Regions from separate parts of the Sorangium sp. So ce381 genome, predicted to be linked through region 1. Evidence: riboswitches for the same ligand, from Rfam matches in the RefSeq annotation. Region 1 holds a riboswitch; each other region holds the start of a gene.
What was found. A riboswitch is a leader RNA that binds a small molecule or an ion and turns the genes downstream of it on or off. The one in region 1 is predicted to bind cobalamin.

Region 1 (6,830 bases):
CCCTCCGCCTGCACTCGGCGATGTTGCGCTCCGTGGCCTCGCGCGCCTCGTCGCGGCGCCCGAGCGCGAGCGCGTGCTCCGCCTCCCAGAGCGCGCGGCGCGCGACCGGCGCGTCGCCCAGCTCCCGCAGGCGCGCGAAGCGCTCGCCCGCCGCGTCGACCTCGCCGAGGTCGTGCAGCACCGCGGCGAGCAGCGCCAGCGCGCGCACGGCGTGGAGCTGGTCCGCGGCGCGACGGGCGCTCCCCGCGGCGCCTCCGGCGATCTCCGCCGATCGCTCGAGCAGGCCGCGCGCCCCGGTCAGGTTGCCCCGCAGCCGCTCGGTGTACGCCAGCGTGCGCAGGCCCATCGCGAGCAGCGCCGGGTCGCCCAGCGCACCGGCGAGCTCGTTGTGCGCCTCGTAGCAGGCGCAAGCGAACGCGAGATCCCCGAGCGCACCGGCGTAGAGCCCCGCGTCGTAAACGCGCGACGCCCTCGCGCGCGCGGGCAGCGAGGCCGGCATGTCCCGAGGGTCGTCGCCGCCGGCGAACGCGCGCAGGATGCGGGCGCCGCGGGCCATGTCGCCGAGCTTGAGCCCGAGGTGCGCGAAGCCCCCGAGGGCGAGCGCGTAGATCTCGTACGCCTCGCCCGCACGCCCGGCGCCGAGCAGCTCGGTGAGGATGGCCTCGTACGCGTCGACCGCCTCGCGTTCATGCGGCGCCCGGCGCGGCGCCTCGTCGAGGCGCGGCGGCGGCGCGGCGCTCCCCGCGGCGTGGACGCGCTCCGGCGGCACGCCGAGCAGCGACTTGAAGTGCTGCCGCACGAAGGGGTGCGTCGAGTAGCAACGCTCGCCCGGACGCGCCGCGAACACGAGCCCCAGCCGCTCCAGCCGGGCGAGCCCGCGCGCGAGCTCCGCGGCGCCCCACCCCGCCATGGCGCCCGCGATCTCGCCGCCGGCCCGGATCAGCTGGTGCAGCGCCTCCTCGCCGGCGCCGCCGGGGAACACCGAGAGGCGCGCGAGGAGGTCCCGCTCGCCCGGCGGCAGCGCGCGCGCGTAGGCCGACAGCACCGAGCTCAGGCGGCGGGCGAGGACGTCGTCGTGCTCGGCCTCGGCGAGGTGCGCCGCTTGCGCCGCGGAGAGCCGCCCCGCGTCGCCGCCGAGGAACGCGCCCACGTAGGAGCCGAGGACGGCGACCGAGAGCGCGTGGCCGCCCGTCCTCTCGAACAGCGCGCCGAGGGCGCCGTCGTCGCCGTGGATGCCCCAGCGGCGCAGGAGCGACGCAGCGTCGCCCTCGCAGAGCGGCTCCGGCCGGATCGTCGCGAGCCCGCCCTCGGCCCAGGCGGACAGATCCGCGAGCTCGAAGCGCGACGTGACGAGCGCCCGCGCGCCGCCGAGCCCGGACGCGACAGCGCAGAGCAGCCGCCGGAGGAGCGCATCGTGCAGCTCGCCGTGCGCGCGCCCTGCGCCCCCTTCGGCCTGCACGGTCTCGAGCCCGTCGAGCACGAGCAGGTGCGGCGGCCCCTGCCCCAGCGCCTCCTTCAGCCGCGCGAGCTGCTCTCCGGGCGCCGCCGGCGGCCGCGCCGCCCCCGGACCCGAGGCGCCCGCGCCCGGCGCGAAGTAGGCCGCCGCCTGGTCGAGGAACGCCTCGCTCCTGGGGTCGTCGTAGAAGCTCCAGACGAGCACCCCGCCGGGCCGCGGAGCGTCGCCGAGCCGCTGGAGGAAGCGCTCGGCGATCGCGGTCTTGCCCGCCCCGCCCACGCCGAGGAGCGCGATCACCCGGGGGCACGGCGGTGACGCATCGGCCCACGCGGAGAGCCGGTCGAGGATCTCCCCGCGCCCGACGAAGTGCCGCGCTCGCTGGAGCGTGTGCGCGTGCAGCGGGCGCCACGCCGGGGCGGGCGCCTCCGCGGCCTGGCTCGCTGCCCCCGCTTCCTCTGCGGCGGGCTCCGCCCCCGGCGCCGCCTCGACCCCGACGACGAGCAGCTCGCCCTCGGCGAGGCCGAGCTCGGCGCCGAGGCGCTCGATGATGCGCCGCCGGGACGGGCTCCGGACCGAGAAGCCGAGCCGCGGATCGTTGACCGCGCCCGACTCGTAGCGGCGGTAGGTCCGCACGTCGACGCCGATCGACGCGGCGACCTGCTCCTGCGTCAGGTCGAGCTCGAGCCGCGCCCGCTGGAGGAGCGTGTGGTTGAAGCGGACCGCGGGCTCCGCGCTGCGGCCCGCCCTGGAGACCCGTGCCATCGGTGCGAGCGCCCGATCATCGGCGATGCCGCGCTCTCCTGTCCACCGCGCTGCCCGGTCCTGCCCGGTCCTGCCCGGGTCCCGCCCTTCCGGATCCGGTCCGCCCGGGCCCACGCTCCACGCATGAGCACCCTGCACGCCGAACGAACCGCCCAGTGCACCGACTACACCGACAATCTCCGCATCTTCACGGTGACGAACGTCCTGTCGCCCGACGAGTGCGCGGGCTTCATCGCGCTCGCCGAGGCGCGAGGCTTCGAGCAGGCGCCGATCGGAGGGACCGAGATCATCAACCTCGAGGTGCGCAAGAACGGCCGCGTCATCGTCGACGATCCGGAGCTCGCCGCGAGCCTCTGGGAGCGGCTCGCGCGGTGGATGCCGCCGAGCTTCGGCCTCCACCGCGCCGTCGGGCTGAACGAGCGCTTCCGCTACTATCGGTACACCGAGGGCGAGTATTTCAACTGGCACGGCGACGGGTCGTTCGTGCGATCCGACGGCGAGCGGAGCCTTTACACCGCGATGATCTACCTGAACGACGACTTCGAGGGCGGCACGACCGATTTCTGGGGCGGTCGGAGCGTCGCCCCGCGGCGCGGGATGGCGCTCCTGTTCGAGCACCGCCGGCTCCACCGCGGCGCCGCCGTGACGCGGGGGAGCAAGTACGTCCTCCGCAGCGATGTGATGTACCGGCGCGGGTGATGCCGGCGCCGCGCGTGCGCCGGCGCTCGGCGCCTCACCAGGGCGCTGAGGTCGCGCGGACGCCGAGCGCGTCGGCGAGCCGCGGCAGCACCTCGCCGGCCCGGGCCTCGATCTTGAGCGCGCCGAGCTCCTCGCCGCGCGCGGAGCCGAGGTTGATCATGGCGATCGGCATGCCTCGCTGCGCGGCGCGCAGCACGAAGCGGTAGCCCGAGAAGACCGCCAGCGACGAGCCGACGACGAGGAGCGCGTCCGCCGCGTCCAGGAGCGCGAACGCCGCGTCGACGATCGGCCGGGCCACGTTCTCGCCGAAGAAGACGACGCGCGGCTTGAGCGGCCCCTCGCAGCGGAGGCACGGCGGCGCCCGGAAGCCCGCCACGTGCTCGGCGGGCAGGTCGGCGTCGCCGTCGGGGGCGAGGTCGGCCGCGAGGCGCAGCCAGCCGGGGTTCTGCGCGAGGAGCCGCTCCTGGAGGGCGGCGCGCCGCTCCATCGCGCCGCACGCGAGGCAAGCGACCTCGGAGAGCGTCCCGTGCAGCTCGATGACGCGGCGGCTGCCCGCGGCCTGGTGGAGGCCGTCGACGTTCTGCGTGATGAGGCCGTCGAGCTGCCCGCCGTGCTCGAGCTGCGCGAGCGCGCGGTGGGCGGGGTTCGGCTCGGCCCTGGAGAACCGCTCCCAGCCGATCACGGCGCGCGCCCAGTACCGCTGCCGGATCTCGGCCGAGCGCGAGAACTCCCGCCCCTGGATCGGGTTCCGCGCGCGGCGCCGCGTCTCGGGACCTCGATAATCCGGGATGCCGGACTCGGTGCTGCACCCCGCGCCCGTCAGCGCCACGATCCGCTTGCCGCGCAGGAGCGCGACGAGGTCGTCGAGCGGATCGGCCGGACGCGCTTCGCTGAGCGGCATATGCCCGGGTTGTGGCCCGCCACGGCGCGCACCGCCAGGCCAGCGTGTGTCGACCGCGCGTCCGAGCTCCCGGAACATCTCGCTTGACCGGTCGGCCGCGCGGCAATATGTAAGCACCCATGTTGGTGCCCCTGGCTTCGCCCGGGGCTCAAAAGGGAACCCGGTGTGAATCCGGGGCTGCCCCGCAGCGGTAAGCGAGAACGATCTCCACGACGAGCACTGGCCCTCGGGCTGGGAAGCGGTGGATTGTAGGAACCCGGCGAGAGCCGGAGCGCTCGTGAGCCCGAAGACCTGCCAGCATCCTGCGCTGGGGAGACATCCCGCGCCGGTTTGACCTGGAAGCCTCGAGGGAGGCGGGTAGGTCCGAGCTGGCGCAGACTCTCGCGCCTGTCCCGGTTCCGACCCGTCCCCCGCGTCTCTTCCTTCACAGTCGCCCGCGGGGGCGAAGGGTCGGTCCGATGTTCTCTCATCGAAGGTTCAGCGTGTCCGCGCCTCCTGGCCGGCTCCTCCGTACCTCGCGAGCTCGCGCCGAGCGGGCTCGCGCAGCTCCGGACGAAGCAGGCGAGGAGTCGTGTTGTGCTGAGCGTTCCCGGTAGAGGGTCGGCACGACGCGCTCGCCACATCCGCGGTCGCGACCAGGCTTGACGGCGCGCTCCCCCGCTCTCGGCCGAGGGCTCGGCCCTCGAGCGAGGCGTGGTGTGCGCCGGCTCGCGACTCCTCCTGTTGGCAGTAGAGGTGGAAAGGGAATAGGCCTCATGCGCATTTCTGTATCTTCCGTCGCCGCGACGCTCCTCCTGCTCTCGCCGTCGGCGTTCGCGGACGCCTTCGACGAGTACGGGGGCAACCCGTATTATACATTCAATCTGCCCACCATCACCGATGGGTGGTCCACGGCGCTGGACGGGTTCCCCACGACGGCCCAGGAGATCGATGGCTACGAGCTGGCCGGACGGCTCCTCGTCGCCAACGATCAGACCCTGTATCTCCAGAAAAACTATGGATCGAGCGTCTACGTGCCCGTCGCCACCCTGAGCGACGGGCCGATGGATCCGAGCTTCCTCGCCATCTCGCCGGACGGCGGCACGATCGCGCTCGGCGTCGGCTACGGGGCGCCGCTGCTCGTGTTCCCGAGCTCGATCCTCAGCATCACCTCGCCGCCCGACCTGCTCAGCGACGGGCAGGTGATCGAGCTCGACGTCGATTACTACGACGGGGCCTGGTACGGGAACGACGCGCTCGTCATCAACGGCGGCTATAGCGTCCAGGGTGTCTACACGAGCGGCGTCTATGCCCTCGACCTGACCGCGTCGCCCATCGTGGAGATCCCGCTGATCACGAGCATCCCGGGCGCCTCCGGGGGGATCGCCATGGACTCCGGGGGCAACCTCGTCACCGGGATCGGCTATCAGCCGTCGCCCAACCGGACCGGCGAGCTCCGCATCTGGGCGGCGGCCGACATCCAGGACGCCATCGACGGCACGTCGGGCCCGTATGCGTTCGGCGGCAGCGAGGGCTCGCTCCTGGCGAGCAACGTGCTGAACGCGGCGGCGCTCGGCTTCGACGAGGACGACACGCTGCACGTGGGCGGCGGAGACGCGTTCGGCGTCGGCGGCGCGAGCGAGAACGGATACGCGGCGCTCGTCCGCGCCAGCGTGGTCACGGCCGTCCTCGGGGGCAGCCAGACGCCGGTCAACGAGGCGAGCTCGTCGCAGTACCTCGAGTTCACGCCGGACCCCTGCGAGGACGACAGCTCGACGTCGCCCATCGCGTTCGTGGGCCACACGAGCGCCCTGGCGATCGTGTGGAACCCATCGGGCGACGAGTACTCGTCCCCCGCGGGGCAGTGCTACTCGGCCGGGAGCGCCTGGGACTACTGGGAGGTCGGCGTGACGCCGAAGGTGACGCTGTACTTCCCCGACGGCGCGCCGGACTCGGACAGCGACGGCGTGCCCGACGGCGCGGACAACGCCTACCTCACGGCGAACGCGAACCAGCGCGACACCGACGGCGACGGCTTCGGGAACATCGCGGACGCGGATCTCGACAACGACGGCGACGTGGACACGGGCGACTACACCATCCTCAGCGCCGCGATGAACACCCAGCTGGGCAACCCAGGGTACAACCAGCACGCCGACTTCAACGGCGACGGGTACGTCAACACGGCCGATTACAACATCTACCTCGCGCGAAACAACACGTCGGCGCCGTTCTATTGATGTGTGGGCGCGGGCAGCGCCGCGTCGGGGATGCTCCGATGGAGCGCGCCCCCGCCCTCGGAGGTCTCATGGTGTCTCGCATGGCGCGCGCGGGCGCGCTCCTTTCGATATTCGCGCTCATCGCCTGCGGATCCGAGAGCTCCCCGTCCGGGAGCGGGACCGGCGGCGCGGGTGGCGGAGCCGCGCAGGGGTCCGGCGGCGCTGGCGGTGAAGGCGGAGCGGGCGGAACAGGCTCCACCTCCGGAGCTGGAGAGGTCGGTGGCGCTGGCGGCGCTGGAGGCGCCGCTGGCTCTGGCGACCCCGGCAGCACCGGAGGCGCCGACGGCTCCGGCGGCTCCGGAGGAGCAGATGGTGCTGGCGGTGCCGGCAGCACCGGAGGCGCTGATGGCTCCGGCGGCGCTGGCGGCACCGGAGGCGCCGATGGCTCCGGCGGCGCTGACGGCGCCGGAGGCGCTGATGGCTCCGGCGGTGCCGGAGGCACCGATGGCGCTGGCGGCTCCGGAGCCGCCGGCGGCGCAGGAGAAGGCTGCACCGGCACGGAAACGGTGTTTGCTTCCGAGGTGATCAGTTATCGCTTCGGGCCGGGTCAGACCTTCGGACAGGACAAGTTCCCGGACATCGCCTTCGGTCCTCCCAAGGGTGGGGGTTGTTGCGGCGGCTCCGCCGACGTGGTGTCTCTCGGCAACGGCGGCACCGTCACCTTCGGTTTCTCGGGCAACCTCATCGTCGATGGCCCGGGGCCGGATTTCATCGTCTTCGAGAACGCGTTCCAGAGCACCCCGACCACCGTGTT
Region 2 (10,815 bases), 4.3 Mb from region 1:
CGCGTCCGGGTGATCCCGGGCGCAGAGCGCCGAGAGCGCGGCGACGCCCAGGCGCACGATCGGCTTGCCATCCGTGCTGCTGCGGGGCCGCGCCCTCAGATCGCGCGGGGCGTACACCGTGAGCTCCAAGGGCGCCGCGTCCGCCACGTGGTAGTGGACGTACTCCCGGAGCTCTCCGCCCTTCTGGAGGGTCACGCGCTCGCGGTCGAACGTCCAGCCGAGCGCCCGCACGTGCCGCTCCAGCGCCTCCTCGTCGGCCGGGAACACGTGCAGATCGACGTCGCTGCCGCGGCGGATATGGCCGGTGGAGACCGAGCCGATGAGCCGCGGCGAGAACGGCGCGAGCGCGCGCATGGCCTCCAGCGCCACGATGCGCAGCGCGAAGAGCCGGCGCGTCCGCTGGCTCCCCTCGGCGCGCTCGGCGAAGAGGAGCAGCGCCTCGCGGATCTCGCCGTTGGAGGGCAGGTCCGCGGGCCGGTAGCGCGCCCGCCGTCCCTCCACCGCGCCGAGGATCCGCTTCGCGGCCATCCGCTTGGCGGTGAAGTACTGGTCCACGCCCTCCTCGTACATGAGGCGCGCGGCCTCCGCGGCGATGCGGGCCCGCATCCCGCCGAAGCGCTCGGCGCTCATCGGGCCACCCGCGCCGAGCGCGTCGCTGGCGCCGTCACCGCGCGCGTCGCTGGCGCCGTCACCGCGCGCGTCGCTGGCGCCGTCCCCCGCGCTGTCGCTGCCGCCGGCGCTGCGGCGACCGCCGGCTCGAGGGCCTGCCGCAGCCGGAGCATCGCGCCGCCGACCACCCGGCCGCCCCGCGGCGCCCCGAACAGGCGCTTCTGCACGACCTGCTGCGCCACGCCGAGGCGGCGCGCGATCTCGCCCTGCGACAGGCCGTCGAAGAAATAGGCCTCGACGACCTCCCGCTGCTTCGCCGTCAGCGCGGTCTCGACCGCGTCCCGCACCGCGGCGCAGAGCCGCTCTCGCCCGGGCGGCTCGGCCTCGCCGCCCCAGAGCCGGCGATCGTCGCCCCAGCGGTCGACGTCGTCGCAGAGGACCTCACGGCGGATCTTGCGCTCAGGCGAGCGGCTCCTTTTGCAGGTCATCGGAGGGGGCGGGCTCGCCGCCGATCGACAGGAGGGTCCAGTCTGCGCCGTCGAGCAGGAGCTCCACGGCGGCCTCGGGGCGGAGCACGGTCGCCTCGGGCGAGCGGCCGCCGACGTCCCAGCGGCGGAGCCGCGTGAGATCCGCGAGCGCCTTCGTGCGCCGCAGGCGCCGCCTGGTCGCGCCGGGCGCGCGCAGCAGGTGGAGGTGGTGCCGCACGAGCCAGACCACCCGCGGGCACACGAGCTCCGCGAGCACGTCGGCCCCCTCCTCGGCGTGGTCCGCGCAGGCGAACGCCTTGCCGACGTCGTGGAGCAGGGCCGCGGCCCAGAGCGAGCGATCCGCGGTCTCGCGGCGGGCCAGGTCGAATACCTGCAGGGAATGGAAGAGCGCGTCGCCCTCGGGGTGCCAGCGCGGATCCTGCGGCACGCGGTCGAGGGCGAGGAGGAGATCGAGGAGGTCCTGGTGCATCGACGGGAGGGCGGTCAGGCCGCCCGCGGGCTGCGGGCGAGCGGTGCCCCTTCACCCTGGGGCGCGGTCACACCCACCGGGAGGCCGCGCTCGCCGGGCGAGCCGAAGCATAGCGCGTGCGCCTGCGCCAGGAGTCAGGGAGTGAACAGGGTGGCCGATCGCTTCTTCGGCGCGGTTGGCGGGTGCGCGGCCGTCTCCTGGGTCTGACGTGCGCCTGCAGCCTCCAGGCGGACCAGCCGGAGCACGGTGCCCCCGACGATGATCTGGCCGTTTTGCGGGAGCAAGGCGCTCGTGATGCGCTGATCGTCGATCTTGGTCCCGTGCGTGCTTCCCTGGTCGATCACGCGCACCTCCTCCGCTCCGACGACGATCGTCGCGTGTTTTCGCGACACCTTCGGATCATCGAGGCGGATGAAGCAGTCGGGCTCTCGCCCTACCCTGAACTCTCCAGGGTGGAGCACGAACCGCCGACCTTCGAGGGGCCCGTTGCACACGAAGAGCTCGTAGGTGATCGCGGCGTTCCCGCCCGACGCCGGGATCGTGGGCCGGAGCGGGGCCTTGGCGATGCGCAGCCGCCCCTCGTACTTCTGCGTCCACATCTGCGGGGTTTGCCGGCCTCCCTCGGCCTTGATGCTCGCTTGCACGTACTCGCAGAGCTCGTGGACATCGACGTATCCGTCTCGGTCCAGATCGGCTGTGCCCGTCGACAGGCCCTCGACGAGGTGGCGCGTGAATATCGACTGCGAGGGCACCCCCACGGGCTGGTCGGCCTGCCATGCCAGCTGGACCGACGTCGTGGCGGAGATCACGACGCGACCCGAGCCGTCTCCCATGAACGTCCCGGCGATGTCGACGCTGTCCTGCTCGCTCTTGGCGGAGTTCTCGTACGCGCCGCTGTAGCAACAGTCGAGGATCAGGACGATGCGCTTCGCGGGGCACTGATCGATCTGGCGGCTGATCCATGCCGCGTCGACCGAGGTCGCGCTGAAGAGCTCTTTCTCCGTGTCGCGTGCGGCGAGGTGGAGGTGACCCCAGTCGTCCTTCAGGCCATGACCGGAGTAGTAGAGGACGAGCAGATCCTCCGGATGGCGACGATGGAAGAGGGCGCCGATGGCCTTCCGGACCTCGAGCTGGCTGCCATCGACGCAGAGCTGGACGCGGAAATCGCCGATGTCCGGGCTTTCCAGCGTGTCGGCGAGCTTCGATGCGTCGAGGGCGGGCGCCTGAAGCGAGCGCAACCTGCCGTCCGCATACATTCCGTTCGCGATGATGAGCGCGATGCGGTCCCGTCCACCGAGCAGTAGATCTCTGTCCAGGGCTGTCATTTGATTGCGCTGATGCGGCGCGCGAGGTCGAGCACTTCCTTCTCCCCGAGCGGCTTGTCCGAGGTGAACTCGACCTCCAGACCGTTCTTCCCCCGGATGCGAATGCGGCGCTTCGGCGCGCGGACGACCCACTCATTGACGAGCTGAATCACCTGAGGAAGCACCGCGGGGAGCGCGGCGACCGCGATCGCGCCGACGGTGAAGGCGTCTCCCTTCGCGTTCTTCGGGAGGCGCCCTTCGACGACGCGGGCCGGGGTCGCGCCTGCGGTGCCGACGTCGCGCATCAAGCTCTCGAGCATCGCGTCCAGCTGGTCCGCCTCGACCTCGGCGTCGTGAAAATTGAATTGCATGTCCATCGGCCATGCACCTCCTCGCTGTTACGAGTCGCCGAGGAGCGTATCAGCGCTCGCCGGAAGGTGCCAGCCGCGCGGGGGAGTCGCGTGGTGCGCGCGGCGCTGTCTCGACCTGCGGAGCGCGCCTGAGGCCTGCTTCGCGATCGTCCAGCCCATCTCATGTCCATGCTGATTCCCACGTGAGAGGCCTTGGCGGATCCGTGCAGGTCGGCCAGCAGCGAAGGTGCTCCTTGCGCGTCGTCGTGACTGCAAAGACACACGAGGCGGAGGTGACGGGAACATACTGCCGTGCGAGCTATCCTGCCCCTCGTGCTCTCCCTCGCCCGCCCCTCGGATGCCGTGATCCACGCCTTCCTCGCTCGCCAGGCGGATCGGCCGCTCTCCTACGCGGAGGTCGGCTGCACCGGCGCCGGCGACGGCCGCCCGTGGCCGCCTGCCGGCTTCAACGTCGACCACCACCGCGTGGTGCTCGGCCGGGGCGCCGCGCTCTTCGACCGCGCTGTCGAGGCGATGCGGTGCTGGGCACAGTTCCGGCTCGGCTGGGTCGAGCTCTGCTATCCCGACGCTCCCCTCCAGACCGGCGTCACCGTGGCGATCCTCGTCCGCGTGCTCGGGATTCACTGGCTCAACGCGTGCCGGATCGTCTACACGGTCGATGAGACGAGCGGCCCTGTGCGCCGGTTCGGCTTCGCCTACGGGACGCTCGAGGAGCACGGCGAGCGCGGCGAGGAGCGCTTTCTCGTCGAGCACGACGAGCATTCCGGCGAGGTCGCCTACGACATCTTCGCCGTCTCCCGGCCGAACCACCTCCTCGCCCGGATCGGCTTTCCCTACGCGCGCCGGGTCCAGGCGCGGTTCGCCCGCGACTCCATGCGCGCCATGCGCAGCGCCGTGACCTCGCCGCCGTGAGGCGCGCCGGGAGCCCTGGGACCAGCTGATCGCGCAGGCCGCGGGGCCCCGCCGGTCACGCCCTCTCCTTCACGAACTCCACAAGATCCGACAGGCTCGCTCCCGTCGCGTCGGCGCTCACGCCGAGCTCCTCGGCCGGCAGGCCCAGGCGGTTGACCCAGAACGTCGGATAGCCGAACCACCGGGCCCCCGCGGCGTCCCAGCCGGCGAACGCGACGAACGCGATCTCCTCGCGCGTGAGGCCGAACGCGTCGAGCGCCATCCGGTACGCGCGAGGATCCGGCTTGTACGTCCTCGCCTGGTCCGTGCTGAGCACGTGCTCGAACAGGCCCCCCAGACCGGAGCTCTCGATGGCGGCCCCGAGCATCTTCGGGGTGAAGTTCGACAGGAACGACAGCCGGATCCCCGCGCCTCTCAGCGCCCCGAGCGCCGGCAGCACGTCAGGCCACGCCCGGAGATCGAGGTACGCGCCGAGGAGCCGCGCCCGCTTCTCCTCTCCGAGATCGAGCGCCAGCGCGCGCTCGGCGAACACCAGCGCATCCGCCGTCACCTGCCAGAAGTCGGCATACTCGTGGGAGGCGACCCGGAGCCACGTGTACTCGAATTGCCGGGTGCGCCACGCCTCGCTCAGCAATGCACCCTTGCCAGGACAGAGCTCCTCCGCGAGCGCCGCGATCGGCCGCGGATCGAAGATCGGAAAGGCGTCGAAGGCGATCGCCTTGATCTTCGATCCCGCCGCCGGCCGCGGCGGCGCCGGCCCGTGCTGCGCGGCACAGGAGGTGGTCCCGGCCGGCGCCGAGCCCAGGAAGCCCGCCGCGGCCGTTCCGGTCACGCGGTGGAGAAACTCACGACGATTCGTCAACATACCAGCCTCCATCCGACCATCCGATGTGAAACACACGACCTGCGAGAGCGCGAGAACGCGAGTGCCCGAGCGCCCGAGCGCCCGAGCGCCCGAGTGCCCGAGTGCGAGAGTGCGCGGGGTCGCGGGTGCGCGAACGCACGCTGGAGAGCATGCGCGGTCCGCCGTTGCCGGGGGATCCACCATCGACGTAGACTCGGCATGCACCTTTGCATGGCGCGGAGCGCTCTCCGGCAGCAGCGCCCCGCGCCCCGGAGCCATGCTCGACTGGGACGATCTGCGCTACTTCCTCGCCGTCGCGCGGCACGGCAACCTCTCCGCCGCCGCGCGCGCGCTGAAGGTCACCCAGCCGACCGTGGGGCGGCGCGTCGCGGCGTTCGAGCGGCACCTCGGGGCGAGGCTCTTCCAGCGCTCGCCGTCGGGGTTCACGCTCTCGGCCGCGGGCGAGAGCGTGCTCGGCCACGCCGAGCGCATGGAGCAGGACGCGCTCGCGGCCGAGCGCGCCGCCGCCGGGCGCGACGCGGGCCTGAGAGGCCACCTCCGTATCACCGCGTCCGAGTGGCTCGCCACGCGCGTCCTCGGGCCGCTGCTCGTCCCGTTCCTCGCGCGCCACCCCGCCATCTCCGTCGATCTCATCGCGGACGCGCGGTGGCTGAGCCTGCCGCGGCGGGAAGCGGACATCGCCCTTCGCCCCGCCGCGTTCGAGCACCACGAGGTCTTCCAGCGCGAGGTCGCGCGGATCGGGTTCGGCCTCTATGCATCGGAGGCTTACCTCGCCGAGCACGGCCCGCCGGACTGGGGCCGGCAGTGCGAGGGCCACGCGCTCGTCACCATGAACGACGATCCTCCGGCGATCGCCGACCTGTCGTGGGTGCGCGCCGTCGCCGCGAAGGCCCGCGTCGCCGCGCGCACCAACGGCCGCGAGCCCCAGGCGACGATGGGGGCCGCCGGCGTCGGGCTCGTCTGCCTGCCCCGCTACCTCGGCGACGCGACCGCCGGCCTCCGCCTGCTCTCGCCGCCCTCGCCGCCGCCAGGGCGCAAGCTGTGGCTCGGGGTGCACCGCGATACGCGCGGGGTGCCGCGCGTGAAGGCGCTCGTCGCGTTCGTCGTCGACGCCCTCGGGCCGCTCCGGAGCGCCCTCGACCCCGGCGCGCGGCCGCGCGCGTCAGGCGGCGAGCGCCCCCGCTACCGGCCCTGATCGCGCTGACACGCCCTGAGCTGCTCGAACGGCGCGTCGCACGTCTGGGGCAGGAAATCGGTCCTGCACTCCCGATCGCGCCCGCTCAGGCAATCGAAGAGCGACGCGATCGACGGCGCGAGGAACTCGCAGGGGATCCGGTCCGCGGAGACGATGGTCTCGCCCATGCAATCGAAGAAAGGAGCGGTCTGCGCGTTGCAGGGGCGCTGCTCGGAGAGCAGGTCGGCGCAGCGCTCGCGACACCGGAGCTCCGGACACGTGACGCCGTCGAAGAGCGAGCAGAAGAAATCGCACGAGGCCTTCTGCTCTTCGATGGACGGCCGGCCGGAGCTCGCCGACTGCGACCCCTCGGCCGCGCCTGCGCCCCCGGCGCCGTCGGAGCTCTCGGGGAGCCCGTCGACGACGACGGCCCCGCCGCAGGCGCCCGCCCCCGAGAGCGCGACGACCGAAGCCAGGAAAGCGAAGAGCGGCGTCGTTCTCATCACGGCATCTTATAGCGCGGCAAGCACGGCAGGGGCGCGCCTCGGACGTCCCGCACGTCCCGCGCGCCCGCGCCGCTCACTCCACCGCCTGCGATTGCTCGATCGCGTCCTCGCGGCGCTCGCGGCGGTTGCACGCGAGCACCTTCTTGCGGACGCGCACCGCGTCGGGCGTGACCTCGACGAGCTCGTCGCCGTCGATCCACTCCATCGCCGTCTCGATCGTGAGCAGCCGCGGGCTGGCCAGGAGGACGTTCTCGTCCTTGCCGTGGTTGCGCACGTTCGACAGCTTCTTCTCCTTGATGACGTTGACGTCGGTGTCGTTCGGCCGGTTGTGCTCGCCGATGATCATCCCCTCGTAGACCTCGACGCCGGGGACGATGAAGAACATGCCGCGCGGCTGCAGGTGGTGCAGCGCGTACGGGGTCGCCACGCCGACGCGATCGGCGACGATGGCGCCGGTCGGGCGGCGCATCATCGGGCCGCCCCAGGGCGCCCAGCCGTCGAACATCGTGTTGAGCAGGCCCGTCCCGCGCGTCGCCGTCAGGAACTCGCCGCGGAAGCCGATGAGCCCGCGCGACGGCACCCGGAACTCGAGGCGGGCGCGGCCGAAGCCGGGGTTCGTCATCTTCACCATCCGGCCGCGCCGGGAGCTGAGGCGCTCGGTCACGATGCCGACGTAGGTGTCCGGCACGTCCACGACCACGAGCTCGAGCGGCTCCATCACCTCGCCGTCGATCTCGCGCGTCACCACCTCGGGGTTCGAGAGCTGCATCTCGTACCCCTCGCGCCGCATCGTCTCCACGAGGATCGCGAGCTGGAGCTCGCCGCGGCCGAGCACCACGAACGTGTCGGGCACCTCCGTCGGCTCCACCCGGATCGCGAGGTTCTTCATCGCCTCGCGCTCGAGCCGCTCCTTCAGGTGACGGCTCGTCAGGTACTTCGACTGCTTGCACTTGCCGGCGAAGGTCGACGTGTTGACGCCGATCTTCATCTTGATCGTCGGCTCCTCGACGACGATCCGCGGCAGCGCCTCGGGGTGCGCCGGATCCGTGATCGTGTCGCCGATCGTGACCGCGTCGATCCCGGCGATCGCGATCACCTCGCCCGCGACGGCGCTCTCGACCGCGACGCGCTTCAGCCCCTCGTAGGCGTAGAGCATCTTCACGTAGCCGCGCGACTGGCCGCCCTCGGCGAGGAGCGCGACGTCGGCGCCGGACCGGGCGGTGCCGCGGACCACCCGGCCGACCGCGAGCCGGCCCACGTACTCGTCGTGGGTCGTGTTGCAGACGATGACCTGGAGCGGACCGTCGGGGTCGCCGGAGGGGCCGGGGACCCGCTCGAGGATGGTCTCGAAGAGCGGCTCGAGGTCCTTCGCCTCGTGCTCGAGCTCGCGCTTCGCCTGGCCGAGCTTCGCCACGGCGTAGAGCGTCGAGAAGTCCATCTGCGCGTCGCTCGCCTCGAGGTCGCAGAAGAGGTCGAACACCTCGGAGAGCACCTCGTGGGCGCGCGCGTCGCTCCGGTCGATCTTGTTGATGACCACGATGACCGGGAAGCCGCGCTGGAGGCACTTCGAGAGCACGAAGCGCGTCTGCGGCAGCGGGCCCTCGGCGGCGTCGACGAGGAGGAGCGCCCCGTCGGCCATCATGAGCGTGCGCTCGACCTCGCCGCCGAAGTCGGAGTGGCCGGGCGTGTCGACGATGTTGATCTTGACCCCGCGGTACCGGATGCTCGTGTTCTTCGCGAGGATGGTGATGCCGCGCTCCCGCTCGAGGTCGTTCGAGTCCATGACCCGCTCGGCCACGACCTCGTTCTCTCGGAAGGCGCCCGACTGGCGGAGCATGTGATCGACGAGGGTCGTCTTCCCGTGGTCGACGTGGGCGACGATGGCGATATTGCGGAGATCGTTACGGGGCATATACGGCGGCGGCCGTGTAGCACGCGACCCACGGAGGAGCGAGCCCATCCTCGCTAGAGCCCGAACGTTCGGCCTGCACGGCAGCGGCGCGGCAGCCGCGCAGGGAGGCGCTCGGATGGAGAGCGCGAGGCGCGCGCGTGGCGCGGGCGAGCCCGCGCCGGGCGGGCGAGCGGAGCGCTAGCGATTGACAGCCGAAGGCGCGCGGCCATAGGGTGCGCGCCGTGCTGGTGCCCGGGCGTTCGCCTGGGCCGAAGAGGGAACCCGGTGAAATTCCGGGGCTGCCCCGCAGCGGTAAGCGAGAACGACCTCCACCCCAAGCACTGGCCCGACGAGGGCTGGGAAGCGGTGGACAGTAGGGAGCCGGCCAGGCCGGAGCGCTCGCGAGCCCGAAGACCTGCCAGCGCCCGGCGGCGGGAGACATCCGGCGCCGGTTCGACCTGGGAGCCTCGAGGGAGGCGGTGAGGTCCGAGCCGGTGCAGCTCTGCCTCTGCCACGTCCCGGATACCGAACCGCCCCCGCGTCGCCTTCCGGTCGCCCGCGGGGGCGAGAGGTCGGTCCAGCGCACCGTGCGATGGCCAGCCATTTCGTCCTCGCGGAGCTCGACGCGAGCGGCCCGAAGCCGCTCCGCGCGATTGCGGCGAAGGAGGACACGAATGCTGCGCGAGACGGTCACGACGAGCCACGGGCACCGCCATCCATTTCATCTGCTCGCCGCGTTATCCATGGTGCTGGCCGCCGCGCGGCCCGCGCGCGCCGAGGGCGACGCCCCCGCGGCGCCCGCCGCCCCGCCGGAGGCCGCCGCTGCACAGCCCACCGGTGAGGGCACGCCCGCGGGCGGCGCCGCGACCCCTGCGGGCAGCGCAGGCGCGCCCGAGGGCGACGCCGCGATCGAGGTCACGATCCAGGCGGAGAAGCCGGGCAGCGAGGCCGCGTCGCGCGTCTCCGTCGGACACCGGGAGCTCGAGCTCAGGCCGAGGCTGCGGCCGGGCGACATCCTCGAGTCGGTCCCCGGGCTCTTCGCCGTGCAGCACGCGGGCGGCGGCAAGGCGAACCAGTACTTCCTCCGCGGGTTCGACGCGGACCACGGGACCGACGTCGCCTTCTTCGTCGACGGCGTGCCCGTCAACATGGTCAGCCACGGCCACGGGCACGGCTTCACCGATCTCTACTTCATGATCCCGGAGCTCGTGACAGGGCTCGACGGCTACAAGGGGCCTTATTACGCCGGCATCGGCGACTTCGGTACGGCGGGCGCCGTCAACCTGCGCTTCGCCGAGAAGCTCGAGGAGAGCTACGCGCAGGTCAGCCTGGGGCAGTACGGTATCCAGCGCGGCCTCGTCATCGCCTCGCCGGATCTCGGCGACGCGTGGCGCGCTGTGGCCGCGGCGGAGATCTACCGGAACGACGGGCCGTTCGTGAGCCCGGAGCGGCTCAAGCGCTTCAACGTGTACCTGCGGGCCACGCACGATCTCGGCGACACGGGGAAGGTCCAGATGACATGGATGTCGTATGGATCGACCTGGCACGGCTCCGGCCAGATCCCCGCGCGCGCCGTGTGCGGCGAGGGCGAGCAGGGCGGGCTGAACCCGCCGCCGTCGGCGTTCGGACAGCCGTGCATCGACCATTTCGGCGCCGTGGATCCGACCGAGGGCGGGGCGACCGAGCGGCACATGGCGTCCCTCGCCTACTCGACGGCGTGGCGGGACGCCGATCTGAGCGCGCTGGCCTACCTCGTCCGCTACCGCTTCACGCTGTACTCGAACTTCACGTTCTTCAGCGAGGACGCCGTCCACGGCGACCAGATCGAGCAGAACGACGACCGCACCGTCGGGGGCGCCGATCTCCGGTTCCGCAGGCAATACGAGATCGGCGGGGCGAGATTCACGACCTCGCTCGGCGCGCAGATCCGCGCGGACGCGATCGACAAGTCCCTCCACCACGACGAGGCGCGCGAGCGGCTCGAGGAGAAGAGCAGGACCCACGTCGACGAGAGCCAGATCGGCGTCTACGTCGAGCAGGACGCCCGGCTCCGGCGCTGGCTCCGCGTCGTGCTCGGGGCGCGCGGGCAGTGGATCGACGTCAACGTGGACGACCCGGGCGAGGACCTCGAGAGGACGGGGAACAGGTCGAGCGGCACCCGGGGGCAGATGCAGCTGCTCCCGAAGCTCACGGCGATCGTGTCGCCCGTCGAGGGGCTCGATCTCT
Region 3 (10,815 bases), 5.3 Mb from region 1:
GAGCCGCTCGACCGTGGCGATCCACGTCGTCACCTCGGGCTCGCCCGCCGCCTCCCGCACGCCGCGGAGCGCGTAGCCGAACGCCCGCGACGTGTCGCCGAGCGGCCCCTCCGCGGTGCGGAGCGACTTCTGCAGGGTGGCGAGCCGCTCGCTCGGGAGATCCGAGGTCTCGACCTTGATCTCCAGGACCCGGAGGAGGCGCTCGGCGTCGCCGTCCGCCTCGTAGAGCGGCTCGAGCGTCTCGGCGGCGTCGCGCCGCGCGTCCTCCCGCTCGAGCATCGCCTCGAGCGCCGCGCGGCAGCGCGCGTTCGACGGGTCGAGCGAGAGCGCCTGGCGGTACGCCTCGAGCGCCCCCGTCGCGTCGGCCTGGTGCAGCCGCCGCACGTCGCCGAGCCGCGCCAGCAGGTCGAGCCGGGCGGGCGTCTCCACCGCGAGGGACAGGTCCACCTCCAGCGTCTCGGCGAGGTCGACCCAGCGCTCGTCGAGCTCGTAGAGCTCCTCGAGGGCTGCGAGCGTCGGGCGCTCGGGGCCGAACTCGTCGAGCACCGCGCGCCACGCGTTGATCGCCTCGGGCACGTCGGCGAGCTTCTGCGCGAGCGTCTCGGCCGCCTTGGTCATGGCGCGCCGCCGCTCCTCCGGCTCCGTCGTCGACTGCTCCCGCGCCCGGAGCACGGAGACGAGCTCCCGCCACTGCGACGTCCGCTCGTAGAGCCGCTCGAGCGCCGCGAGCGCCGCCACGTCGGCGCCGTCGTCGCCGAGCCGCGCCTGCCAGGCCTCGATCGCCTTGGCCGGGTCGTCCAGCACCGTCTCGTGCAGCGTCCCGATGCGCTCGTAGAGCGACCGCCGCGTCTCGACGTTCTCCTCGAGGCGCACCTCGATCGCGAGCACGCCCGCGAGCGCCTGGTGCTGCTCCTTCGCCGCGTAGATGCGGCCGAGCGCCTGCGCCGCCGGGATCACCAGCGTCGGATCGGTCGGATCGATGGCGAGCACGCGCCGGTAGACCTTCTCGGCCCGGTCGGCGTCGCCGAGGAGGTCCTCGCAGATCCTCGCGACTTCCATGAGGATTTCGCCGCGGATGGTGGCGGTACCGCACGCGTCCGCGGCCGCCGTGAGCACCTCGGCGACCTGCTCGTGCTCGCCGAGGCGCCGGCCGATCTCGATGAGCCGCTCGCGCGCCGCGAGGTCCTCCGGCTCGAGCGGCAGGAGCTCCGACAGGCTGGCGAACGCGCCCGCGTCGTCCCTGAGCCGCTCGTCCTGGAGCACGCTGACCCGGCGGAGCAGCTCGCGCCGCTCCGACTCGGTCTCGGCGCCCTGGCGCCGGATCTCGAGGACCCGCACGAGCTGCCGGATCTCGTCCCGCGCCTCGTACACCGCCTCGAGCACGCGCGCCGCCCGGAGGCGGAGCGCCCCGATGTCGAGCAGCCGCTCGACGAGCTCGCGCGCCTTCGGGTCGTTCTGGCGGATCCGCAGCACGTCCTCGAGGTGCCCGAGCGACCCCTCGGGCTCGTGCAGCCGGTCGAGGTAGATGCTGCCGAGCGACAGCTTGATCTCGACGCTCTCGGCCTCGGTCGCCGTCTTCAGGCGCTGCTCGAGGAGCGCCGCGAGGTCGCGGAAGCGGCCCTCGCGCTCGTAGAGCTTCTCCAGCGAGTCGAGCGCCGCCGTGTAGAACGGATCGAGCTCGAGGATGCGCTCGTAGTAGCCGATCGCCTTGGCCGCATCGCCGATGATCTCCTCGGCGATGAGCGCCACCTCGTTGAGCAGCTCGATGCGCTCGCTCTGGTCCGTCGTGCCCTTCGCCGCGCGGTCGTAGAGCTCCTCGAGCTCGCCCCACCGCTCGGCCGCCGTCAGGATCTGCTTCAGCCGCTCGAACGCGCGGTGGTTGTTCGGGTCGAGGCTCAGCACCCGCTCCAGGTAGGGCTTCGCGCCCTCCGGGTCGCCGAGCTGCTCGTCGTGGAGGCTCGCCGCGCGCTCGCAGAGCTCGACCTCCACGGAGCTGCCGAGCACCTTGTCGCCCTCGGTGCGGCCCGCGACGAGGTGCACGCGGTACGCCTCCGCGAGGTCGGTCGGGCGGCCGGCGCGCCGCGACAGCTCGGCGGCGCGGTCCCAGAGCTCGATGTCGTCGGAGAACTCGTGCAGCGCCCGGAGGAGCGCGTCGAACGCCGTCCCGGCCGCGTGCAGCTTCGCCTCCTCGACGCTCGCGAGCGTGAGGTAGAGCTCCCGCCGCCGCGCCGGATCCCGCTCCGACTCGAGGATGACCCGGAGCGCCATGGCCTCGCGCCGGTGGTTGCCCGTCTCGGCGTACTCGACGGCGAGCACCTTGGCCGCGCGCACGCGCGTCTCCGGGCGCTCGACGAGCCGCGAGAGGACGGCGATCGCGTCCGGGTCGTGCGCCGACAGATCGAGCGCGCGCACCGCCGCCTCGAAGGCGTCCGCCGGCCGATCCAGCCGGTCCAGGTAGAGCGTCGCGAGCTCGATCTCGCGGCGCGCCCGCTCGTCGCCCTCGCTGACGTCGCGGTGCGTGGCCACGATCACGGACGCCGCCTCGTACTCGCCCGCGGCGTTCAGGAGGCGCGAGAGCACCCGCAGCGCGTTGATGCGCCCGGGCGTCAGCGCGATGACCTTGCGCAGCAGCTCGATCGCCTTCGCCGGGTCGCCGAAGACCTCCTCCTCGAGCGTCGCCCACTCCTCGAGGATCTCGGCGCGATCCTCGCCCCCGACCTGGCTCGCCCTGAGCTCGAACAGCCACCGCAGATCGGCCTGCCGCTCGTTCGCCCGGAGGAGCGCGTCGAGCGCCCGCACCGTGTCGTCGTCCGACGGGTCGTCCTCGACGAGGCCGCGGTAGACGGTCACCGCCTCGTCGAGCTTGCCCATCTCGCGCGCGTACACCTCGGCGAGCTTCAGCCGCAGCGTGCGCTGCACGTCGGTCGCGAGGTCCTCCGCCGTCCGGAGCCGGCCCTCGACCGCCTCGACGAACGGCCCCCACGAGCCCGCCGCCCGCGACCAGGCCTCGAGCAGGTCGAGCCCCTCGTCGTCCGGCTTCAGCTCGTAGGCGCGGCGCGCGTAGCCGAGCGCGCTCGGCTTGTCCGAGAGCGGCCCGCCCGTCACCGCCGCGAGCTTGCGCAGCATGCCGACCTGCGCCTCGGCGTCGTCCGTCGCGTCGAGGAGGATCTCGTAGAGCGCCGGCAGCCGGGCCCACTTCTCCTCCTCCTCGTAGATCGGCACGAGCGCCGCAGCGGCGCGCGCGTCCTTCGGCGAGACGCTGAGCACGCGCTCGTACGAGCGCGCCGCGCGCTCGGGCGCCTTCAGCTGCTCCTCGAAGATCCGGGCCGCGCGGAAGGAGATGTCGAGCTTCGTGGCCGGGTCGGTCGCCTTGTCCGCCGCGCCCGAGAGGAAGTCGACGAGGCCCTCCCAGTCGTTCTGCGAGGCGTAGAGCTCCTCGAGCCCGTCCCAGTCGCCCGCGGCGAAGTACGCGTCGCGCAGGACGCGGAGCGCGCGCGCGTGCCCCGGCGAGAGCGTGAGCACGCGCCGCCACGTCCGCGCCGCCTGGGCCGGATCCTTGAGGCGCTCGGCGTACACGGCCCCGAGCTTCTGCAGCGAGACGAGGCGAGCCGCGTCGTCGGCCGCGAGGTCGACGCGGCGCTCGAGCACCTCGGCGACCGTGGCGAAGTCCTTCTCGCGCTCGGCCTGCTTCTCCAGCGCGTCGAGCACCCCGGGGGCGCTCGGGTCGAGCTCGAGGATCCGCTTCTGCAGCGCGATCGCGTCCGCGCCGCGGTCGAGCCGCTCGGCGGCGAGCTTGGCCATCTCGCCGAGGAGCTCGATCTTCGCGGCGCCCTCGGCGCCCTCGAGCTTGCGCTCGTAGAGCGAGTAGAGCTGCGGCCAGGCGCGCCGCTTCAGGTACAGCTCGCGGAGCTTCTGCTGCGCCTCCTCGTCGATCGGCTCGACCGTGAGCAGCGCCTCGTACGCCGCGATGGCGTTCTGGACGTTGGAGAACTGGTCGAACCAGCGCCGCGCGACCGCGCGGTAGAGCCCCGCCTTCTCGGCGGGGCTCTCTGTCAGCTCGGCGAGGCGCTGCTGGTACGAGAGCAGGTCGCGCCAGCGCCCGAGCGACTCGTAGATGCGGGTCAGCTCCCGCACGGCGTCGACGTCCTTGTCGTCGAGCTGCACGATCTGGGTGAGGACCGTGACGAGGGCCGCGTCGTTCTTGGCGCGATCGCGGTAGATCGCGGCGATCTCGCGGAGCACCGCGACCCTGCCGGCGACGTCGTCGGCGGGCGTGCGCTCCAGGTCCTGCCGGTGGAGCTCGACGAGGGCGTTGTACCCCTCGGTCTGCAGGTAGAGGCGCTTCAGGGCGTCGCGCGCCTGGCGGTTCTCCGGGTCGGTCCGGAGCACGGACTTGTACTGCTCGATCGCCTTGGCGGCGTTCTCCTGCGACTCGGCGAGCCGCGCGAGCTCGGTGGCGATGGCGCGCTTCTCGGGGCCGTCGGGAACGGCGCGCTGCGCGTCCGTGAGGATCGTCGTGAGCCGCGGCTTGTCGCCGCGCTGCTCGAGGACCTCGCGGTAGAAGTTGAGCATCCCGGCGTGCGCCGGGTCGGCGCGGCGCACGCGGTCGAAATAGGGCTCGGCCGCCTGGGGCTGGCCGCGCATGCGCCAGTGGACCATGGCGATCTGCACGAGCATGCCGAGCTCCTCGCCGGGCTTCACGCCGCCGCTGCGGAGCTGGTCCTCGTAGAGGGCGACGAGGCGATCCCAGTCGCCCGCGGCGGAGTAGGCCTCGGTCAGGAACGAGAGCGCCTCGGGCTGGCCTGGCGAGAGGTCGAGCAGCTCCTCGTACGCCGCGACAGCGCGGGCCGGATCGCTCAGGCGGGCCTTGATGGTGCGCGCCGCGCGGACGGCCGCCGCGATGCGGTCCTCCTTGTTCTGGGCCTCGCCCTTGACGATCGACTGGACGCGGACGACGGCGTCCCAGTCCCCCGCGGTGGAGAAGGCGATCTCGGCGAGGTTGGCGGCGCGGAGGTTCTTCGGGTCGAGCTTCAGGGCGAGCTCGATGAGCTCGGCCACCCGCTCGCCGAGCTCGGCGCGGCCGTAGCGGTAGCCGATGTCGGCGGCGCTCGTGTAGAGCGCGCTCTTGAAGGCGCCGTCGGTCGCGCCCTCGGCCTCGGCCACGTACCGGTCCACGAGGTCGCGCCACCGCTCGCGCTTCGAGGCGTCGGTCTCGAGCGCCTCGGCCGCGGCGTCGTCGTCGGGGCGCAGCTCGATCAGCCGCTTGTAGGCGGCCGCCGCGCGGTCGACGTCGATGAGCTCCTCGTGGTAGACGCGGGCGAGCTCGGCCTGCATCGCGGGCTCGACGGCGCTGCCCGCGGCGAGGGCGATCTCCAGCTCGAGGAGGCGGGCCACGGCCTGCCATTCCTTCCGCTGCTCGTGCCGCCCGCGCGCCGCGCCGAGCAGGCGCTCGACGTCCCCGGGGCCCGCGCCGTTGTTCGGAGCAGTCACGGCCTCCGCGAGCTCGTTCCAGGCTGCCTCGTTCTCGGGCTCATCCTGCAGACGCCCAAGGGCCATCCGAATCGTCTCAACGCTCATCGTATCTCCGCGGACCTCGCGAATTCGGTCCGGTCCGTTCACGGGCCGGGCGAAGATAGCCGGGCGGACGATACGGTTTCAAGGATCCTCGCCCCCGCGGGCCTGGAAGGTCGGGCGGAGCTTTCGCGCGCTTCTGCTCCTGTGGCGCGGGGACGTCCGAGCGGGCGGGCCGTCGGACCGTCTGGCCGCGGCGAGGGCGGTTCACCGCGCTCTCGGGTTCGGCTATCAACCGCGGGCATGGAAGCTACGACGATCAAGCGCTTCGGGGTGATCGGCGCGGGCCAGATGGGGCGAGGCATCGCCCAGGTCGCCGCGGCCGCGGGCCTCGAGGTGGTCCTGTGCGACGTCTCGAGGGCGCTGGCGGAGTCGGGCAAGGCCCAGATCGCCGCCATCCTCGCGAAGCAGGTGGAGAAGGGCAAGCTGGCCGCGGAGGCGCGGGAGGCGCTCCTCGGCCGGGTCGCGGTGGCCGACGGGATCGCGGGGCTGGCCGGGGTCGACCTGGCCGTGGAGGCGGTGACCGAGAACTTCGAGGTGAAGAGCGGGATCTTCAAGCTCGCCGACGCGGCGCTGCCGAAGGGGGCGATCCTGGCGTCGAACACGTCGTCGATCTCGATCACGCGGCTGGCGGCGGTGACCGGGCGGCCTGAGCTGGTCATCGGGATGCACTTCATGAACCCGGTGCCGCTGATGAAGCTGGTCGAGCTCGTCCGTGGGGTCCAGACGTCGGACGCGACGTACGAGGCCGTCCGGGCGCTCTCGGTCGGGCTCGGCAAGACGGTGATCACCTCGAAGGACCAGCCCGGGTTCATCGTGAACCGGATGCTGATCCCGTTCCTCAACGAGGCGTGCTTCGCGCTCCAGGAGGGGCTGTCCACGCCGGAGGACATCGACGCGGGGGCGCGGCTCGGGCTGAACCACCCGATGGGGCCGCTCGAGCTCGCCGATTTGATCGGGCTGGATACGGTGCTGTCGATCGCGGAGGTGCTGCACCGGGAGTTCGGGGACTCGAAGTACCGGGCGGCGACGCTGCTCCGGAACCTGGTGGCGGCGGGGTGGTACGGGAAGAAGAGCGGGCGGGGGTTCTACGTGTACGACGAGAAGGGGCAGAAGAGCGGGCGGGCGGTGTAGGCGGCTGCCACGGAGCCAGGGAGGGAGGGGGCGCCGCGCGGGGGGCCGGCGGGGGCCCCTCCCACGAACTCGCGCCTTTTGGGGGGCTATGGCCGGCTGAACGGCGGGGCCGGTCCGGGAGGGCGTCGCACGGAGCGGGCCGGCGCTCGGGTTCGTGGGGCCCTACCCCGCCGGCCCCCCGCGCGGCGCCCCCTCCCTCCCTGGCTCTCTCCAGGCGGGGATGAGGGGAGCGGCGACGGGATAAGCGCGATGTGAACACGGATGTGCGGGTCGGAGGATGGGCGGTCGGCCCGACTCACTACGATCGCACGGGGGCTCGTGGCAGGGCGTCAGATCGCGCGCACCCGCACTCAAGCGGGGAGTTCGGATTATCGAGCGACGGGCTGTGTCCCGGAACAGGCGCGTGACGTCCTCTGGAAATCGCTCGCTTGGATCGCTCGCTCGTCGGCTCGGCAACGGTCTCGGCAAAGCGAGATCGGTCGGACACCGAATGAGGCCTTCGCGCGCGACGGCAGGCGCTTCCCCCCGGCGCGGCGCGCTGCTAACCACGCTCCATGACCGCTCAAGAACAGCAGCCGGGGGCCCGCGGTACGCTCCAGTTCGTCGCCGTCGAGCGCGCGGGTCACGTCGCCACCGTGACCATCCAGCGGCCCGACAAACTCAACGCCCTGAACCCCGCCGTCCTCGGCGAGCTCACCGCGGCCTTCCGCGACCTCCTCACGCCCGCCGAGGGCAACGAGGTGCGCGCGGCGGTGCTGACCGGCGCCGGCAAGGCGTTCGTCGCCGGCGCGGACATCGCGGAGATGGCGACCATGAACAGCATCGCCGCGAAGCGGTTCGCCGACGCTGGCCACCGGCTCGCCGAGCTCATCGAGACTGCCCCCTTCCCCGTGATCGCCGCCGTCAACGGCTTCGCGCTGGGCGGCGGCTGCGAGCTCGCCCTCGCCTGCGACTTCATCTACGCCGCCGAAGGCGCCAAGCTCGGCCAGCCCGAGGTGAACCTGGGCGTCATCCCGGGGTTCGGCGGAACCCAGCGGCTGCTGCGACGGGTCGGGCCCGGACGCGCGCGCGAGCTCGTCTATTCAGGAGACATGATCACCGCGCAGCAGGCGCTGTCGATCGGGCTCGTCAACGCCGTCTTCCCGGCGACCGAGCTCCTCGCGCGCGCCCACGAGACCGCCCTCAAGATCGCCTCGCGCGGCCCGCTCGCCGTCGCCGCCGCCAAGCGCGTCCTCCTGCGCGGCGAGAGCCTCGACCTCGCCGCCGCCAACGAGCTGGAAGCCCAGGCATTCGCGGCGCTCTTCGGCAGCGAAGATCAACAGCTCGGAATGAAAGCGTTCCTGGCGAAATCCCAGGCCACGTTCACCGGAAAGTGACGCCTCGGAAGGCACGAACCGCGCGCTCGAGGGGCAAAAAAATACCGCGCATCACGCTGGAGGGGGGCCCAGAATGACCGCGGCAGGAAAACCGCGCCGGAGTCCTGAACGTCCGCCACGGTGCTAAGAAGAAAAACCGCATGCGCTCCGGGCTGGGGGGTCCGCGCCGGTGCGCATGCGGTAGTCAGATTGTGGCATCCGCAAGCGCGTTGTCGATAACAAAGTGCAACGCCTGCACGCCGGGCGAGCAGAGCGCTCCAGACGCGAAGGCAGCCAGGCGAGCGCACGACCCACACACACAAGCTCTGCCGGAATTCACGTTCGAGCCGGGCATACCCCTCCACCGAAGACAGCGCTCGGCGCAGCGTTCATTTCGCATTCCGAGACGAGCGAACACGAGATCCCCCATCTCTTCAATAAGAGACGCCACGACGCGGCAGGCAGCACAACGGACACCTGCTCCCGAGTAAAGAGCCAGGACGAATAAAGCACACTACGGAAGGAACGCGCCGGCGCCTGTGTTCAAGCGCACGAGAGCCCCTGCGTGCGCGCAGGCCGCGATACGCGCAGCGCGCGCGAGGCCACAAAGTAAACAGGTTTTATCTAAGGGGGACATATTTCACGACGTGTGCTCGACGACTCTTCGCCTGATGCGTCTGGGTCAATTTCTCGGCCTGGGCCATCGCATGACAGGCCTGGATGGCTCGCCGGCGCGCGCCTGTCTGCTCGATGGGGGCCCCGACAGGCGCACGGCGCGCCTCGGCAGCGATGGCCTCGTGCGCCGCTGCAGCGCCCCCCGAGGGCGAGGTGGCCACCAGCGCAGGCATCACCGCCGCACCGACGCCGTAGACGAGGGAGCTCGCGGCGTGCAGCGGCGGACCGGAGCGCGCCAGGTGGAAGCGCGCGCCCGGGTCGATGCACCGGGTCGACGCACCCGGGTTCGCCCGGTCCGCGCACGCGGGGTGCGCGCGCCCAGCTCGCGCGATCGCGTCGCCAGGACACGCGGGCCGACGCGCAGGCCAGCGCGCGCAAGGCGGAGCCCGCGCGCTCGACGGTGAGCTCGTCTGACACGCGAGGCCCCGTGCAGCGTCCGCTGGGCACCTCCGCCGCGATCGGGGCGCGACGTCCTTGACGCCGGGCACGAAACGGGATTACCGAGCACCGGCCTGACAATCCATTCCTCGGGTGCCCTCCAGGGCATAACAGGGAAGCCGGTGCAAAACCGGCGCGGTCCCGCCACCGTGAGTGGGGAGCTGCCTCCGAAGACCACTGGGCCTCATTGGACGAGGCCTGGGAAGGTGGACGCAGCGCTGGGAGCTCGATCAGCTCCCTGAACCCATGAGCCGGGAGACCTACCCGAGCCTCCCACGAGGTGCAGCTTGCGCACGTCTTCGTGGCGTTCGGGTGCGGACTTCACCCGGAGCGCCGAAATCGGTCTTCACGGCCGCTCTTTGTCGATAGCCGCCGTGTCCCTGGGGACGCTCCTCGCGCCCCGGCCCGCGGCCGCGATGCACCTCGCGGAAGGCGTCCTGCCGCTCGGCTGGTGCGCCGCCTGGAACGCGCTCGCCCTGCCCTTCGTCGCGATCGCCCTCCACCTGCTCCGGCGCCGCACCCAGCAGGACGCCTTCTACAAGCCGTTCGTCGGCCTCATCGCCGCCGCCGTCTTCGCGATCTCGTGCATGCCCGTGCCGGTGCCGACCGCCGGGACCTGCTCCCACCCGTGCGGCACAGGGCTCGCGGCGGTGCTCATCGGCCCCTGGATGACCGTCCTCGTCACCGTGGTGGCGCTCCTTATCCAGGCCCTCTTCCTCGCGCACGGCGGCCTCACCACGCTGGGCGCCGACGTCGCGTCGATGGGCATCGCGGGCGCCTTCACCGGATACTTCGTCTTCCACCTCGCGCGGCGCTGCGGCGCGAACCTCTGGGTCGCGGGCTTCCTGGCGGGCGTGACGTCGGACTGGGCGACGTACGCCACCACGGCGCTCGCGCTCGCGCTCGGGCTCTCGGGCGAGGGATCGGTGACGGCCATGTTCACGGGCGTCGCCCTCGCCTTCGTCCCCACCCAGCTGCCGCTCGGCCTGCTCGAGGGCGTCATGACCGCGGGGGCGCTCGCCTTCCTGCGCACCCGGCGGCCCGACATCCTGGACCGGCTCCAGGTCGTCCGGCTCGCCCCGGGGGCATCGTGACGCGGCGGCTCGGACAGCGCCCGGTGTCAGCGCTGCTCGCGCGGCGCGCGTGCGTAGCCTGCGAGCGCGCGCTCCAGCTCGCCGCTGCCCTCTGGCTCGCCGCCTGCCGCAACGCGTCCTGGGACGGCGTCGACGAGGCCGTGGTCCGCCGCGTCGCCGAGGACGCAGGGCGCCACGAGACGGGGCCGCTGTTCGCGGGCCTCGAGGGCGACCTCCTGCTGTTCGCGTTCCTGTGGGCCGGGCTCCTCGCCGGCTTCGCCCTCGGCTACTTCTCGCGCGTGCTCTTCGTCGAGCGCGCGGACGCGCCCGCGGGCAAGGCCGGCGGCGAAGGCCTGCGTGCGGACTGATCCCCCCGCGCGGCTCCGCGACGTGGACGCCCGGCTCCGCCTCGGGGCCGCCGTGGCGGCGTGCTGCGTCGCCGCGGGCGCGCGCTCGCCCGTCACGCCGGCCGCGCTGCTCCTCCTCGCGTGCGCGGCCCTCCACCTCCAGGGCACGCCCGCGCGCGCCGTCCTCCGCGCCGCCGCGCCCGCCGCGTGGATCGGCGCGGT

Region 2: linked by a shared signal. The riboswitch ahead of WMF29_RS04870 (TonB-dependent receptor) and the one ahead of WMF29_RS21135 (dockerin type I domain-containing protein) in region 1 are both predicted to bind cobalamin.
Region 3: linked by a shared signal. The riboswitch ahead of WMF29_RS01345 (energy-coupling factor ABC transporter permease) and the one ahead of WMF29_RS21135 (dockerin type I domain-containing protein) in region 1 are both predicted to bind cobalamin.

What each region holds. Positions count from the first base shown of each region.
Region 1 covers NZ_CP150336.1:5,609,625-5,616,454, forward strand. The annotation lists gene WMF29_RS21120 (helix-turn-helix domain-containing protein) at 1-2,218, opposite strand, end outside; gene WMF29_RS21125 (prolyl hydroxylase family protein) at 2,342-2,917, shown strand; gene WMF29_RS21130 (NAD-dependent protein deacetylase) at 2,952-3,818, opposite strand; cobalamin riboswitch at 3,925-4,131, shown strand; gene WMF29_RS21135 (dockerin type I domain-containing protein) at 4,574-6,037, shown strand; gene WMF29_RS21140 (hypothetical protein) at 6,296-6,601, shown strand; gene WMF29_RS21145 (hypothetical protein) at 6,598-6,830, shown strand, end outside.
Region 2 covers NZ_CP150336.1:1,306,885-1,317,699, forward strand. The annotation lists gene WMF29_RS04820 (nucleotide-binding enzyme) at 1-630, opposite strand, end outside; gene WMF29_RS04825 (sigma factor-like helix-turn-helix DNA-binding protein) at 627-1,097, opposite strand; gene WMF29_RS04830 (HD domain-containing protein) at 1,069-1,566, opposite strand; gene WMF29_RS04835 (caspase, EACC1-associated type) at 1,701-2,891, opposite strand; gene WMF29_RS04840 (hypothetical protein) at 2,888-3,247, opposite strand; gene WMF29_RS04845 (DUF1990 family protein) at 3,533-4,153, shown strand; gene WMF29_RS04850 (haloacid dehalogenase type II) at 4,209-5,018, opposite strand; gene WMF29_RS04855 (LysR family transcriptional regulator) at 5,275-6,213, shown strand; gene WMF29_RS04860 (hypothetical protein) at 6,201-6,695, opposite strand; gene typA (translational GTPase TypA) at 6,772-8,658, opposite strand; cobalamin riboswitch at 8,819-9,026, shown strand; gene WMF29_RS04870 (TonB-dependent receptor) at 9,264-10,815, shown strand, end outside.
Region 3 covers NZ_CP150336.1:339,828-350,642, reverse strand. The annotation lists gene WMF29_RS01360 (tetratricopeptide repeat protein) at 1-5,556, opposite strand, end outside; gene WMF29_RS01355 (3-hydroxyacyl-CoA dehydrogenase family protein) at 5,815-6,705, shown strand; gene WMF29_RS01350 (enoyl-CoA hydratase/isomerase family protein) at 7,260-8,081, shown strand; cobalamin riboswitch at 9,248-9,455, shown strand; gene WMF29_RS01345 (energy-coupling factor ABC transporter permease) at 9,554-10,267, shown strand; gene WMF29_RS01340 (hypothetical protein) at 10,291-10,614, shown strand; gene WMF29_RS01335 (CbiQ family ECF transporter T component) at 10,604-10,815, shown strand, end outside.